Regions from separate parts of the Rossellomorea sp. GCM10028870 genome, predicted to be linked through region 3. Evidence: a T-box and tRNA genes for the amino acid it is inferred to sense, from the RefSeq annotation. Region 3 holds a T-box; the other regions hold tRNA genes.

Region 1 (4,912 bases), on a different contig from region 3:
TATGTTACACGATCACCAACTTGGTGTCAATAACTTTTTTCAAGAAGTTTTGATCAAGTTCGTCGTGTTTTCGTTGTCCGTTTGTGGCAACAAATGATACTTTACCAGTTAACTTCGTAGAAGTCAACTTCTTTTTGAAAGTTTCTCAAAAAAAATGTTGAGAACCACTCCACTTTCTATAATGAAGAAAATGGCTCCGCAGGCAAGATTCGAACTTGCGACCGATCGGTTAACAGCCGATAGCTCTACCACTGAGCTACTGCGGAATATTGAGATGGTGGGCCTAAGTGGACTCGAACCACCGACCTCACGCTTATCAGGCGTGCGCTCTAACCAGCTGAGCTATAGGCCCATTAAAATTGGAGCGGGTGAAGGGAATCGAACCCTCATCATCAGCTTGGAAGGCTGAGGTTTTACCACTAAACTACACCCGCATGAAAATTGGAGGCGGCAACCGGATTTGAACCGGTGATAAAGGTTTTGCAGACCTCTGCCTTACCACTTGGCTATGCCGCCGTTGGCTGGGCTAGCTGGATTCGAACCAACGCATGTCGCAGTCAAAGTGCGATGCCTTACCGCTTGGCTATAGCCCAATATAAAGGGCGACTGATGGGAATCGAACCCACGAATGCCTGAACCACAATCAGGTGCGTTAACCACTTCGCCACAATCGCCATGCTTAAAATTTCTTTGGCAGGGGCAGTAGGAATCGAACCCACACCAAAGGTTTTGGAGACCTTCGTTCTACCGTTAAACTATGCCCCTATAAGAATAGTTGTTTAACTTAGAAAAATAAGGTAGATATTTTGCTTACACAAATATCATTGGTGGAGGGGGGCAGATTCGAACTGCCGAACCCGAAGGAGCGGATTTACAGTCCGCCGCGTTTAGCCACTTCGCTACCCCTCCAAACAAAAGAAATACTTAAAGGCTCTTAAGTATAAATGGTGGCTCAGGACGGAATCGAACCGCCGACACATGGATTTTCAGTCCATTGCTCTACCAACTGAGCTACTGAGCCATATTATATAGAAGATTAAATTTTCAAGTGATTAACTTCAATGTTACCAAGCAAATAAAAAATGGCGGTCCGGACGGGACTCGAACCCGCGACCTCCTGCGTGACAGGCAGGCATTCTAACCAACTGAACTACCGGACCAAAGTTTTTTCGCGATAGCGAAAATAACTATCCATGCGTGACTTATGAAAGATTAAGGATAACCTCTTATAAATATAAGTCAAAATGGTATTGCGGGGACAGGATTTGAACCTGCGACCTTCGGGTTATGAGCCCGACGAGCTACCGAACTGCTCCACCCCGCGACGATATAAATTTGTAAAGGTAAATATGGAGGAGGAAGGGGGATTCGAACCCCCGCGGGCTGTTACACCCCTGTCGGTTTTCAAGACCGATCCCTTCAGCCGGACTTGGGTATTCCTCCGTGTATAATGGACCCTGTAGGACTCGAACCTACGACCGGACGGTTATGAGCCGTCTGCTCTAACCAACTGAGCTAAGGGTCCTTATCAATCGTGCGATTTGTATTGAGTAATAGCGGCGGAGGGGATCGAACCCCCGACCTCACGGGTATGAACCGTACGCTCTAGCCAGCTGAGCTACACCGCCACGAAATATTTAGAATGTTTTTTGCACTTCTATAAAACCAATGAATGAAGTTCATGGTGGAGCCTAGCGGGATCGAACCGCTGACCTCCTGCGTGCAAAGCAGGCGCTCTCCCAGCTGAGCTAAGGCCCCAAAGAAGTGGTCGGGAAGACAGGATTCGAACCTGCGACCCCTTGGTCCCAAACCAAGTGCTCTACCAAGCTGAGCTACTTCCCGAAATATATGGCGCGCCCGAGAGGAGTCGAACCCCTAACCTTTTGATCCGTAGTCAAACGCTCTATCCAATTGAGCTACGGGCGCTAAACAATTCATTAATGACAAAGTAAGGAAAGTTACTTTGCTGTCGCAAAAAACTTTGGTGCCGAGGACCGGAATCGAACCGGTACGGTAGTCACCTACCGCAGGATTTTAAGTCCTGTGCGTCTGCCAGTTCCGCCACCCCGGCAAGTCTGGAGCGGAAGACGGGATTCGAACCCGCGACCCCCACCTTGGCAAGGTGGTGTTCTACCACTGAACTACTTCCGCGAAATAAATGGTGCGGGTGAAGGGACTTGAACCCCCACGCCTTGCGGCGCCAGATCCTAAGTCTGGTGCGTCTGCCAATTCCGCCACACCCGCAAAATGTTAGATGTTTCGCATTCGCGAAAATCTTTGGTGAGCCATGAAGGACTCGAACCTTCGACCCTCTGATTAAAAGTCAGATGCTCTACCAACTGAGCTAATGGCTCATATATAGCAAGAAACCAAATGGTGCCGGCAAGAGGACTTGAACCCCCAACCTACTGATTACAAGTCAGTTGCTCTACCAGTTGAGCTACACCGGCATATTTAATTCATGGAAGCAGTTTAAGGAAAGATATTTTGCTAGCGCAAAAATCTTTGGTGGAGGATGACGGGATCGAACCGCCGACCCTCTGCTTGTAAGGCAGATGCTCTCCCAGCTGAGCTAATCCTCCAAAATGTAAATGCTGAGTTATTTTGCTACCGCAAAAAACTTTGGTGACCCATACGGGATTCGAACCCGTGTTACCGCCGTGAAAGGGCGGTGTCTTAACCGCTTGACCAATGGGCCATATTTTCTTAACGTCCCGCTTAAGGACATGTATAACTATATCAGCTAATTTCGTAGAAGTCAACTTCTAGTTAACAAAAAACGAAAACTTTTTTCGCCATACTCAGCTTACCATTTTGGTAAGCCGAAAAAGAATATACCATATCTTTAAACATTATATCAATAGGAAAAATGACAAACTATCCAATTCAACTCAAATAAATTTACTGATCCCCTCCATAGATAATTACGAGATCAGTAAATCAATCTGGGACTACATCGCTAAATATATAACAACCGGAAGCGTGACAATGCTCATAATAGTAGAAATCAGCGTCGCACTTGAAACATTCTGCGGTTCTGTCTGGAACTGGATCGCATACATCGTAGTGTTAGCCGCTGTTGGTGTTGCCGCCATAATGATCATGATTTGCTTAGTCATGTCATCCAAAGGCATAGGCAGAACGAGTAGAGCTGCAATCATTGGGGAGGCGATCAATTTCAGTGATAAAGATGTATAGAGCTTCTTCCAATCAATCGCTTTGATCGAGATATTGGCTAATTGCATGCCAAGAGTAAGCATAATGAACGGGATCGCTGCATCCGCTATGAAATCGATCGCTTGCATGAATGTTTTGCTGATTGGCACATGAAGCAATTGGAAAGCGATGCCCCCCATTGCCCCATACACCATAGGCATTCTTTTCACTGCTTGCAGTGCTGCTTTTACACCGTTCTGCTGGGCACTCCCTTTTGCTGCATAGAATACTCCCAACGTGCTCATCAATAATTGTTGAATGACCATGAGGACAATGGCGATTTCAAGTCCTGCTGCCCCGAAGAGAAAAAAAGCGAGCGGCGTTCCATAGTTTCCGTTATTCATGAAAGCCGAGGATAATACAAGCCCGCATCGCTCCGGCTCTGTAAACCGGTAAACTTTCGACAAGATGGTAACCAGTAAGATGATAATCAAACATAATCCAATCATATAGAGGGTCAATAGACCGTACGTACTATTAATGGACTGTTCGTAGAAAGTTCGAAACACTAAAAAAGGCACCATCACATAGATGGCCATTCTTGAAAGGTTCTTAGTATCAAGTGACAGGTATTTTTGTGATACAAATCCTATCCCGAACACAAAGAAAATCGGAAGCAAAATGGTGATAAATGACATGTTTTGGTCCCTCCGCTTGATGATAAAAGGACTGTTTCCGATAAGAAGGCACCCCCCCCTTAAAGACAAACAGCCCTGATGTTGATTCATTTATATATTGAATACCACGATTCTTTCTTCAGTCATTTCCTGGATGGCATATTTAGGACCTTCTTTTCCAGATCCACTCTTCTTTACTCCTCCGTAAGGCATTTGATCGACACGGTATCCTGAAGTATCATTGATCATCAGTCCACCGACTTCGATTTCATCGGCCGCTTTCATGGCAAAGGCTAAACTATTTGTAAATAAGCCAGCCTGAAGCCCATACTCGGAGTCGTTCACTCTTGCGATTACTTCTTCTTCTGTTTGATAGGTAGTGACGGCAACAACGGGACCAAATACTTCCTGACGGCACACTTTCATATCATCATGTACATGAGTGAGAATGGTAGGTTGATAGAATACACCCTCACGTCTGCCACCTGTTTCAATGACAGCTCCACTGCTTACAGCTTCATTCACCCACTGCTCAACTCGGATGGCTTCCTTTTCTGCAATCATCGGTCCGATATTGACAGATTCGTCTTTCGGATCTCCTACAACCAGGGAATTTGCAACTTCCTTCATTTTTGTCAGGAACTCTTCGTACACCTCTTCATGTACGTATACCCGTTGAACGGATATACATACTTGCCCTGCATTATTGAAGCTTTTTTGAGCGGTGACAGTCGCTGCTTCACTGATATTGGCATCCCTATGGATAATGGTCGCTGAGTTGTTCCCTAATTCCAGGGCTACCTTTCTCAAGCCTGCCTTCTCCCGGATCAACTGACCAACACGGGGGCTTCCCGTAAAAGTGAACATGTTGACATCCTGGTTATCCAATAGCCATCCACCGATAGCAGGACCTTCCCCCGTCAGAACATGCAATCGTCCCGGAGGAAGCTGGGCTGCCTCGAATACTTCCGCTAACACAAGGGCCGTGATCGGCGTGACTTCTGCCGGCTTCAAGATGACACTATTTCCAGCCGCCAGTGCAGGTCCGATCTTATGGCATGCCAGATTAAGAGGAACGT
Region 2 (4,912 bases), on a different contig from region 3:
GAAACCTTATTGACTCCTACCTTATACTGATGATACACACGAGGACTGAAATTACAGATCACCACAAGATGATCCCCCTTCTCTTTCCCATTTCTGATAAAAGAGAAAATCTGCTGCTCTCGATTATCCACATCCACCCATTCGAATCCCTCTGAACGATGATCCATTTGAAATAATGGTTCAGCACCTTTATATAAATGCATAAGCTCTTTAAAATATGAGTTGAATTTGTGATGAAATTCGTAATCCAATAAATGCCAATCTATTTCCTCTAAATCCTTCCACTCTGAAAACGGGGCAAGTTCACTTCCCATAAACAGAAGCTTTTTCCCTGGATGAGCCATCATATAGCTCAGGAGCAGACGATATTGAGCGAATTTCTGCCAGTAATCACCTGGCATTTTATTCAATAATGACTTCTTCCCATGTACCACCTCATCATGGGAAAAGGGAAGCACATAATTCTCTGAGTACGCATATAACAATGAAAATGTTATAAGAGAATGCACATGCCTTCTTTCAGACGTGTCTGTTTCCATATATTTAAGGACGTCATTCATCCATCCCATATTCCACTTATAATTAAAGCCAAGTCCTCCATAATGAACAGGAGACGTCACCTGTGGCCAGTCTGTAGAATCCTCTGCAATCATCAAAATCGAAGAATCATACTCGAACACTGCCATATTCAAGTTTTTCAAAAACTGTATGGCTCCTTCATTGGGAGCAAGCTCTCCCTGGTTAGCCCAGTAAATAATATTGGCCACTGCATCAATCCGGAATCCATCAATATGATACAGGTCCATCCAGAAACGGGCATTCGAAATCAGGAAGCTTCTCACTTCTCCCTTACCTAAATCAAAATTCGCCGTTCCCCACGTATAATTCTCACGGTCCCTTTCCTCTCCATACTCATAAGCAAACGAACCATCGAATTCATATAACCCGTGAGCATCCTTACAAAAATGACCCGGGACCCAATCCAATATCACGCCAATATTATGTAAATGACATTCATTGACGAACGCCATCAATTCATGAGGTGAGCCATAGCGACTAGTCGGAGAATAATAACCAGTACCTTGATACCCCCAAGAACGATCAAACGGATGCTCCGTGACAGGAAGCAACTCAATATGTGTAAATCCTTGTTCTTTCACATGGGGAATTAATTGCTGTGCTAATTCCTTATAGGAAAGAAATTTCCCTGCTTTCTTTTTCCATGTGCCTAAATGCACTTCGTAAATTGCCATAGGCTTGTCATAGACCGTCGAACTGGCTCGATGCTCAAGCCACTCCTCATCCTCCCATGAAAACCCCTGCAGCTCATACACGACGCTTGCAGTATTTGGACGCTTCTCAGAAGCAAACCCATAGGGGTCCGCCTTCAGCTTCTTTGAACCTGAGGGAGTCGTAATCTCGTACTTATACGTTTCTCCCGATAGATTCTCATCAATGCGAATTGTCCATAAACCTTCGTTATTCCGCCTCGTAAGTTCATACCCTGTTCCATTCCAATGATTAAAAGATCCAACCAATGAAACATGTCTTGCTTTCGGTGCCCAAACGCAAAATTCTGTATAGGTTCCAGTAGAGTCTCTTCTCACATGTGAACCCATAAACTGATAGGCCTGCTGCAAATTTCCCTCATGAAACAAAAAAACATCATAATCTGATATGGTCATTGCGTTCATCATCTCACCTACATTTTTTCAATCTACTTACTACTTTCTTTCAAGTTCATCAAAATCCTCTTTATTATCGTCGCTCAATTACGACAATTTCCTACATACATTTGATAAAATGGTTCACTATTGGAAAGTCTTACTAAATGATAAGGTTTACATTGGAAGAACATAGGGGAATCATGTTGAATTCATAGCGGAATTTGTCGAAAGTTTTTTAATTAAAAAATGTGAAATTTGCAGTAAATGCAGAAGGATTCCGGTATTTTGTATCGTTTCTGGCTGATTGTGAGAAGGATGGCGGTGTCGAATTAAGGAGTGATTGAGAAGGCGTAATGCATCAGGCGCCTGCATGCTTATGGTGATTAGTAGGGTGAATGAAACATGTTCTAATGGTCCCGGATGGGTAATTAAGGAGGGAGCATTCATAGTTTAGTCTTTAAAGGAGGTTGGGTTTATTGAAGAGCTTGAGAAGTTTAATGAAGAGATTAAGAGGTGATTGATGCCATTTACTTTTCGATGATCACTGACTGAATGTTCCCATCCTCCGTTTATTGTATTGAAAAATTGGATCTGAAAAGAAAAGTGCAGAAGTTGATAATATATTGGGAAAAGTCGATAATATATGTGGAGAAGTCGATAATATATCCTTCGTAGAGAAATAGAAGCATGCGTTTCTCTTGTAAAACCGCTTATTTTAGTCCCGATCTGCCTCCATATTCAATTAACTCTCTTCATTTAGTCATTTTTTCTTCTATTATTAATAAAATAACCACTAATTCTACTACTTTGTACAAAAAAAAAGACTATCAAAAATGATAGTCTTTTTTCAGATGACCCATACGGGATTCGAACCCGTGTTACCGCCGTGAAAGGGCGGTGTCTTAACCGCTTGACCAATGGGCCATAATATGGCGGAGAAGGAGGGATTTGAACCCTCGCGCCGGTTGCCCGACCTACACCCTTAGCAGGGGCGCCTCTTCAGCCACTTGAGTACTTCCCCATATTGGCTCCGCAGGCAAGATTCGAACTTGCGACCGATCGGTTAACAGCCGATAGCTCTACCACTGAGCTACTGCGGAATAATGAAATGGTGGGCCTAAGTGGACTCGAACCACCGACCTCACGCTTATCAGGCGTGCGCTCTAACCAGCTGAGCTATAGGCCCATAAATAATTGGAGCGGGTGAAGGGAATCGAACCCTCATCATCAGCTTGGAAGGCTGAGGTTTTACCACTAAACTACACCCGCGGTATTTAAATAAGAAAGTATGGGGCGACTGATGGGAATCGAACCCACGAATGCCTGAACCACAATCAGGTGCGTTAACCACTTCGCCACAATCGCCATAATGTCTTCAAATAGAAAATGGTGGCTCAGGACGGAATCGAACCGCCGACACATGGATTTTCAGTCCATTGCTCTACCAACTGAGCTACTGAGCCTTACTTAGAGTAAAATATTTAATTATGAACCATAATCTTATTTAAAGAAAATGGCGGTCCGGACGGGACTCGAACCCGCGACCTCCTGCGTGACAGGCAGGCATTCTAACCAACTGAACTACCGGACCAAAGCTTTTTGCGTAAGCAAAATAGGTTTCATTACCTCGCGATAGCGAAAATAACTATCCATGCGTGACTCATCAAGGATTACCCTATCCTAAGTCAAAAATGGTATTGCGGGGACAGGATTTGAACCTGCGACCTTCGGGTTATGAGCCCGACGAGCTACCGAACTGCTCCACCCCGCGACGATATGAGTAAGGAATTCACCATAAAAGTAAATATGGAGGAGGAAGGGGGATTCGAACCCCCGCGGGCTGTTACACCCCTGTCGGTTTTCAAGACCGATCCCTTCAGCCGGACTTGGGTATTCCTCCGTAATAAAAATGGTACTTGGTGGACCTTGTAGGACTCGAACCTACGACCGGACGGTTATGAGCCGTCTGCTCTAACCAACTGAGCTAAAGGTCCCTTTTGGTAGCGGCGGAGGGGATCGAACCCCCGACCTCACGGGTATGAACCGTACGCTCTAGCCAGCTGAGCTACACCGCCAAGAAACATAATATCAAAAATATTTTTTTACTTTCATAAAACCAATGAAGTTTATCTTACTTTCGTAAAAAAACATGGTGGAGCCTAGCGGGATCGAACCGCTGACCTCCTGCGTGCAAAGCAGGCGCTCTCCCAGCTGAGCTAAGGCCCCAAAGAAGTGGTCGGGAAGACAGGATTCGAACCTGCGACCCCTTGGTCCCAAACCAAGTGCTCTACCAAGCTGAGCTACTTCCCGATAATATGGCGCGCCCGAGAGGAGTCGAACCCCTAACCTTTTGATCCGTAGTCAAACGCTCTATCCAATTGAGCTACGGGCGCAAAATATGTCGTTTCCTTCCGAAAAATCAATGGTGCCGAGGACCGGAATCGAACCGGTACGGTAGTCACCTACCGCAGGATTTTAAGTCCTGTGCGTCTGCCAGTTCCGCCACCCCGGCAAAATTTTCTGGAGCGGAAGACGGGATTCGAACCCGCGACCCCCACCTTGGCAAGGTGGTGTTCTACCACTGAACTACTTCCGCGAAATATAATGGTGCGGGTGAAGGGACTTGAACCCCCACGCCTTGCGGCGCCAGATCCTAAGTCTGGTGCGTCTGCCAATTCCGCCACACCCGCATGTATGATTGATATTTTGCTAATGCAAAAATCAATGGTGAGCCATGAAGGACTCGAACCTTCGACCCTCTGATTAAAAGTCAGATGCTCTACCAACTGAGCTAATGGCTCATCTCAAAAGATGAAATTCAAAACCAACATGGTGCCGGCAAGAGGACTTGAACCCCCAACCTACTGATTACAAGTCAGTTGCTCTACCAGTTGAGCTACACCGGCATATTAATTACCCACTAATGAAAAATGGTGGAGGATGACGGGATCGAACCGCCGACCCTCTGCTTGTAAGGCAGATGCTCTCCCAGCTGAGCTAATCCTCCAAATATAAAGCCTGGCGACGTCCTACTCTCACAGGGGGAGATCCCCCAACTACCATCGGCGCTGAAGAGCTTAACTTCCGTGTTCGGCATGGGAACGGGTGTGACCTCTTCGCCATTGTCACCAGACATTTTCTTGTCTCTTTTTTAAGGACAAGTATTATTATATCGTGTAGATATATTTTTTCAAGGCTTTTTTTTATATTTTCTTATAAAATTCATTCCCTGAAAACTAGATAAA
Region 3 (4,912 bases):
AAAGGTCTGCAGGACGCTTGAGGTCATCTCTTTCTTCAAGCACCGCTTGATGTGAGGAACCTGAATCAAACCAGACGTCCATGATATCCTGTTCTTTTGTGAACTTCCCATTCGGACTTCCTTCATGGCTGAATCCTTCAGGTAGAAGATCCTTCGCTTCTTTTTCAAACCAGATGTTTGATCCATGTTCACGGAAGAGCTTCGATACATGGTCGATTGTTTCATCTGTAATGATTTCCTGGCCATTTTCAGCATAAAATACCGGGATAGGCACTCCCCATGCACGTTGTCTTGAAATACACCAGTCTCCACGGTCTCTAACCATATTGTAAAGGCGTGTCTCCCCCCAAGCAGGTACCCATTTCGTTTCATTGACAGCTTCCAGCAGTTCTTTACGGAATTTATCGATTGACGCAAACCATTGTGCCGTCGCTCTAAAGATAACAGGCTTTTTCGTACGCCAATCATGTGGATAGGAGTGAGTGATAAAGTTAAGCTTTAATAATGCTCCTGTTTCCTGTAGCTTTTCTGTAATCGGTTTATTGGCTTTATCGTAGAATAAACCTTCGAATCCAGGTGCTTCAGATGTCATAACGCCTTTATCGTCAACCGGGCATAACACATCCAAACCATATTTCTTTCCTACCAGGAAGTCATCTTCCCCGTGTCCTGGAGCGGTATGAACACATCCAGTACCAGAATCAGTAGTGACATGCTCCCCTAGGACAACAAGTGAATCCCGATCATATAATGGATGTTTTGCCACGATATGCTCAAGCTCTGCACCTTTAACCTTTTGGGATACAGAGTAATCTTCCCATTCCAGATTCTTCGCTACTTCTTCTAATAAATCTTCAGCTACTACATAGCTGCTTTCTTTCACATTTACTACGACATAACTTAGATCTTCGTGCACGGCAATTCCCAGGTTAGCAGGAATCGTCCAAGGTGTTGTCGTCCAGATGACTAATTGAGTCCCTTCTTCAAGAACTCCCTTTCCTTCTGTAACGGCAAAACCGACATAGATGGAAGGAGAACGCTTATCCTGATATTCAATCTCTGCTTCTGCAAGAGCGGATTCACTTGATGGAGACCAATACACTGGTTTTTTACCTTTGTAGATATAGCCTTTCTTCGCCATATCACCAAACACTTTAATCTGTTGAGCTTCATATTCAGGCTTTAATGTAATATATGGATTATCCCAATCCCCGCGCACCCCTAATTGTTTGAACTGAATGCGTTGATTGTCAACCTGCTCATATGCATATTCCTCACACAATTTACGGAACTCAGCGATAGTCATTTCTTTACGTTTCACGCCTTTGTTCGTTAACGCCTGCTCAATCGGTAAGCCATGGGTGTCCCAGCCTGGAACATACGGTGCATGAAACCCGCTCATGGATTTATAGCGAACGATAAAGTCTTTAAGGATTTTATTTAATGCATGACCCATATGAATGTTTCCATTCGCGTACGGTGGTCCATCGTGAAGAACAAATAATGGACGATCACTCGTTCTCTCCTGCACTTTTTGGTAAATATTCATTTCTTCCCATTTTTTCTGTGTATCCGGTTCGCGTTTCGGTAAATTGCCTCTCATCGGAAATTCCGTTTTGGGCATCAATAATGTATCTTTATACTCCATGAAATCTTCCTCCTAAACGTTTCTCTTAATTGCCATCTTTTCTAAAACCTGCAATTCTTAATCAGGCTATCCCTTTTAGAAACAAAAAAAAGCTTTCTCATCCCTGGAAAGGGACGAGAAAACTTTTCCCGCGGTACCACCCTCATAAAGATCGAAACCGACCTTCACTCGTTTTGATTCGTAACGTGATCAAGACGCTATTCATTACTCTTCAGAAGTGAATTTCATGAGTAGAGCTCTAGGGTGATCTTCCGTACCTTTGTTCCTTGTCGGGCTTTCACCGTCCCCGACTCGCTAGAAAGGAATGATCATAAGAAACGTACTGTCCCTGTCTTAGCCTTCATTATGGCAATTTAGATTGTTGTTCAATTATATGAAAGTATTGCTCTTTTCGTCAAGACAATGTCTCTTCTTCTTTTAAAGTTTTTAAATCTGTTGCATCCAAATCGAATTCCATTAATTGATCCCAGTCATTTGTATCAAGTAAATCAAGTTGGGCTTCAATTAACATCTTGAAACGAGTTCGGAACACCTTTGATTGCTTCTTTAGTTCTTCAATTTCAATGGCAATCTTACGGGCTTTGGATAATGATTCGTTAACGATGCGATCAGCATTCTTCTCGGCTTCCTTAATGATCAGCTTCGATTCTTTCATTGCATTACGCTTAACTTCTTCCCCTGCTTCTTGAGCAATGACGATTGACTTGTTTAATGTTTCCTCGATGCTTGTAAAATGACCTAAACGTTCATTCAAGGAGTTTAAACGTTCTTCGGTTTCTTTCTTCTCACGGATAAGAATTTCATAATCTTTAATAATTTGATCTAAAAATTCATTGACCTCATCCTCATCATAACCACGAAAGCCACGACTAAATTCTTTGTTATGTATGTCTAATGGCGTTAAAGGCATGGGAGCCACCTCCAGTACTTGGTGAATTACATATTTATTATAACTAAAATTTCGACAGTATGTGGGAGTATTCCTTTATTTTTCTTAAATTATTTCAGTATTCCGACAGAAATTCGCCATTTCTCCCGTTTTGTTCTTCCTTCAATGGACAATAACTTACTTCTTCCGTATCCTCTTGCTGAAAGTACATCGCCGGCTTCGACTTCAAAAGAGGCATTTTCGACTGTTTTCCAATTAACTTTTACATGATTACTCTTGATTAAGCTTTGAGCTTTTTGGCGGGAATCATTATAAACTGCTGCAAGAACAACATCTAACCGCAGGGAACTTACAGTAGTCACTTTTTCGAGCCATTCTTCCTTACTCACGATTCGATCCTTCAAAGGAATATCCTTCAAGGATATCTTTGCCTTCCCTATTTGTGTGAGTTCCATTCGAACGTATTCAGAAATCTCATCAGCAAGCATGAGTTGAATGGTATCGTCCACTGCTAAAATATCCCCGAATTTTTCACGTTTCAAGCCTAATGACATAAGAGACCCTAATACCTGTCTATGTTCTATTGTAACAAACTTGGACGGGTACTGTATTTCAAATAGCCTAATTCCAAAATCTTCTTCTTCAGGCTGAAAATAAGAAGGATACAATAACGCTCTCTTCCTCTCTGTATTCTCAGGATAGAATGAGAGGAGAATTTCATCGTTGTTTCCGATGATTGACTCGACAATATACTGTTGTCTCGGATCCAAAAAGTCTGTTCGTTTGGCTGAATATTGGTTTTCCACTGCCAGTTTCCATTCCAATACAGCATCCACAAACTCTTTCTCATCCGGTCTGAAATGTTGATGAATTGAAGACAAACGCTCACCTCCTCTGTGATTTACCCAAAATAAAAAAACTGAAACTGTTCAATACGTTTCAGTTCTTTAAAGGATATATGATCTCCTGCTTCTCAATTAAAGAAGCCATCTAAATAATTGGTATAACCCAGATTGTGCTAAGTTCAACACAATGAACGCCACGATTGGTGAAATATCAATCATCCCGATTGAAGGAACAAAACGTCTAAACGGTTCTAAATACGGTTCGCATATTCTTGCTAAGAACTGCCCAATCGCCGTCTCCCTTGCATTTGGAAACCAGGACATTAATATATAAATGATTAAAGCCCAGGAGTAAATTTGAATAAGGTTCGATAAAATCTCATAAAGCAACACCATAGTTTACATTACCACCTCGAATCTGATAGATCTTCCTCTTTTAAGAATTCTGAGATATTTCCACTTACTTCAACATTATCAGGCGTACAAAGAAAAATATTATCTCCAACACGCTGAATGTCGCCGCCAATCGCGTAAACAGTTCCACTTAAAAAATCGACAATGCGTTTCGCTTGATCATGCTGAATTCGCTGTAAGTTAACAAGTACAGAGCGCCGGTTTTTCAAGTGATCAGCAATCTCTTGAGCTTCGGCGTATACTCTTGGTTCAACAAGAATCATCTTAGAGGACTTTTGAACACTTTGAAGACTGACAACATTTTGTTTCGAATTTGAAGGCTGCGACTTCATGGGCTTCTTCTCCTCGTATTCTTCTTCAAACTTTTCTTCTTCATAATCATATTCATCTTCATCTAACAAAAAGAACGTTTTAAACTTCGACTTGATACCCATTTGTATTCATCCCCTCTCAGTCATTTCCAACTAATGCAGTTCCAATACGAATAAACGTAGCCCCTTCTTCGATTGCAATCATGTAATCATTGCTCATCCCCATTGATAATTCTTTACAAGGGGCGTATGGAAGGTTTAATGCTTTGATTTCTTCCTGGATTGTTTTCAACTGTTTAAAACATGTCCGTAAGAATGGTTCATCGTCCGTATGTGGAGCCATCGTCATTAATCCTACGACTTTAATATTTGTGAGGTCTTTTAAACTCCCAATAAATTCTTTTACTTCTTGAGGAGATAACCCATGTTTCGAGTCTTCTCCCGAAACATTCACTTGAACAAAACAAGACACAGGCTTGTCCGCTCTTTTATGAATTTCTTTGGCTAATGACAGACGATCCAGAGAATGTATGTATGATACTTTATCAATGATGTTTTTTACTTTTCTAGTTTGCAGAGATCCAATGAAATGCCACTGGGGTTTGTCCTGTAGAACTTCCCACTTGGAGAGCAGTCCTTCGTCACGATTTTCCCCTAAGTGAATAAGGCCGGCTTCAACCGCTTCTTCTGCCCTCTCAATTGAAACGTATTTAGTGACCGCAACAACATGTACGTCTTCAGGGTTTCTTCTACTGCTCTTACATGCATTTTCAATATTTCCTTGGATGATTCTAAATTTTTCAGA

The links. The T-box of region 3 lies ahead of ileS (isoleucine--tRNA ligase). A T-box ahead of a tRNA ligase gene usually reads a tRNA of that ligase, here a tRNA-Ile.
Region 1: it encodes a tRNA-Ile, which carries the amino acid that the T-box ahead of ileS (isoleucine--tRNA ligase) is inferred to sense. The anticodon was not compared.
Region 2: it encodes a tRNA-Ile, which carries the amino acid that the T-box ahead of ileS (isoleucine--tRNA ligase) is inferred to sense. The anticodon was not compared.

What each region holds. Positions count from the first base shown of each region.
Region 1 covers NZ_JBHTGN010000005.1:433,698-438,609, reverse strand. Annotated here, with positions in the region: tRNA gene ACFQWC_RS20570 (tRNA-Asn) at 192-266, opposite strand; tRNA gene ACFQWC_RS20565 (tRNA-Ile) at 276-352, opposite strand; tRNA gene ACFQWC_RS20560 (tRNA-Gly) at 361-434, opposite strand; tRNA gene ACFQWC_RS20555 (tRNA-Cys) at 443-516, opposite strand; tRNA gene ACFQWC_RS20550 (tRNA-Gln) at 519-593, opposite strand; tRNA gene ACFQWC_RS20545 (tRNA-His) at 602-674, opposite strand; tRNA gene ACFQWC_RS20540 (tRNA-Trp) at 692-765, opposite strand; tRNA gene ACFQWC_RS20535 (tRNA-Tyr) at 826-909, opposite strand; tRNA gene ACFQWC_RS20530 (tRNA-Phe) at 946-1,021, opposite strand; tRNA gene ACFQWC_RS20525 (tRNA-Asp) at 1,084-1,160, opposite strand; tRNA gene ACFQWC_RS20520 (tRNA-Met) at 1,251-1,324, opposite strand; tRNA gene ACFQWC_RS20515 (tRNA-Ser) at 1,351-1,443, opposite strand; tRNA gene ACFQWC_RS20510 (tRNA-Ile) at 1,452-1,525, opposite strand; tRNA gene ACFQWC_RS20505 (tRNA-Met) at 1,555-1,628, opposite strand; tRNA gene ACFQWC_RS20500 (tRNA-Ala) at 1,683-1,758, opposite strand; tRNA gene ACFQWC_RS20495 (tRNA-Pro) at 1,766-1,842, opposite strand; tRNA gene ACFQWC_RS20490 (tRNA-Arg) at 1,850-1,926, opposite strand; tRNA gene ACFQWC_RS20485 (tRNA-Leu) at 1,983-2,071, opposite strand; tRNA gene ACFQWC_RS20480 (tRNA-Gly) at 2,077-2,151, opposite strand; tRNA gene ACFQWC_RS20475 (tRNA-Leu) at 2,160-2,244, opposite strand; tRNA gene ACFQWC_RS20470 (tRNA-Lys) at 2,279-2,354, opposite strand; tRNA gene ACFQWC_RS20465 (tRNA-Thr) at 2,375-2,450, opposite strand; tRNA gene ACFQWC_RS20460 (tRNA-Val) at 2,507-2,582, opposite strand; tRNA gene ACFQWC_RS20455 (tRNA-Glu) at 2,624-2,698, opposite strand; gene ACFQWC_RS20450 (AEC family transporter) at 2,952-3,854, opposite strand; gene ACFQWC_RS20445 (aldehyde dehydrogenase family protein) at 3,945-4,912, opposite strand, start outside.
Region 2 covers NZ_JBHTGN010000006.1:212,271-217,182, forward strand. Annotated here, with positions in the region: gene glgB (1,4-alpha-glucan branching enzyme) at 1-1,694, opposite strand, end outside; tRNA gene ACFQWC_RS21570 (tRNA-Glu) at 2,520-2,591, opposite strand; tRNA gene ACFQWC_RS21575 (tRNA-Ser) at 2,598-2,688, opposite strand; tRNA gene ACFQWC_RS21580 (tRNA-Asn) at 2,693-2,767, opposite strand; tRNA gene ACFQWC_RS21585 (tRNA-Ile) at 2,777-2,853, opposite strand; tRNA gene ACFQWC_RS21590 (tRNA-Gly) at 2,863-2,936, opposite strand; tRNA gene ACFQWC_RS21595 (tRNA-His) at 2,957-3,032, opposite strand; tRNA gene ACFQWC_RS21600 (tRNA-Phe) at 3,055-3,130, opposite strand; tRNA gene ACFQWC_RS21605 (tRNA-Asp) at 3,182-3,258, opposite strand; tRNA gene ACFQWC_RS21610 (tRNA-Met) at 3,365-3,438, opposite strand; tRNA gene ACFQWC_RS21615 (tRNA-Ser) at 3,475-3,567, opposite strand; tRNA gene ACFQWC_RS21620 (tRNA-Ile) at 3,585-3,661, opposite strand; tRNA gene ACFQWC_RS21625 (tRNA-Met) at 3,666-3,742, opposite strand; tRNA gene ACFQWC_RS21630 (tRNA-Ala) at 3,818-3,893, opposite strand; tRNA gene ACFQWC_RS21635 (tRNA-Pro) at 3,901-3,977, opposite strand; tRNA gene ACFQWC_RS21640 (tRNA-Arg) at 3,984-4,060, opposite strand; tRNA gene ACFQWC_RS21645 (tRNA-Leu) at 4,091-4,179, opposite strand; tRNA gene ACFQWC_RS21650 (tRNA-Gly) at 4,189-4,263, opposite strand; tRNA gene ACFQWC_RS21655 (tRNA-Leu) at 4,273-4,357, opposite strand; tRNA gene ACFQWC_RS21660 (tRNA-Lys) at 4,393-4,468, opposite strand; tRNA gene ACFQWC_RS21665 (tRNA-Thr) at 4,498-4,573, opposite strand; tRNA gene ACFQWC_RS21670 (tRNA-Val) at 4,599-4,674, opposite strand; rRNA gene rrf (5S ribosomal RNA) at 4,684-4,800, opposite strand.
Region 3 covers NZ_JBHTGN010000001.1:1,561,920-1,566,831, forward strand. Annotated here, with positions in the region: gene ileS (isoleucine--tRNA ligase) at 1-1,648, opposite strand, end outside; T-box leader at 1,755-1,992, opposite strand; gene ACFQWC_RS08050 (DivIVA domain-containing protein) at 2,043-2,558, opposite strand; gene ACFQWC_RS08055 (YlmH family RNA-binding protein) at 2,648-3,418, opposite strand; gene ACFQWC_RS08060 (YggT family protein) at 3,515-3,778, opposite strand; gene ACFQWC_RS08065 (cell division protein SepF) at 3,787-4,230, opposite strand; gene ACFQWC_RS08070 (YggS family pyridoxal phosphate-dependent enzyme) at 4,247-4,912, opposite strand, start outside; gene pgeF (peptidoglycan editing factor PgeF) at 4,908-4,912, opposite strand, start outside.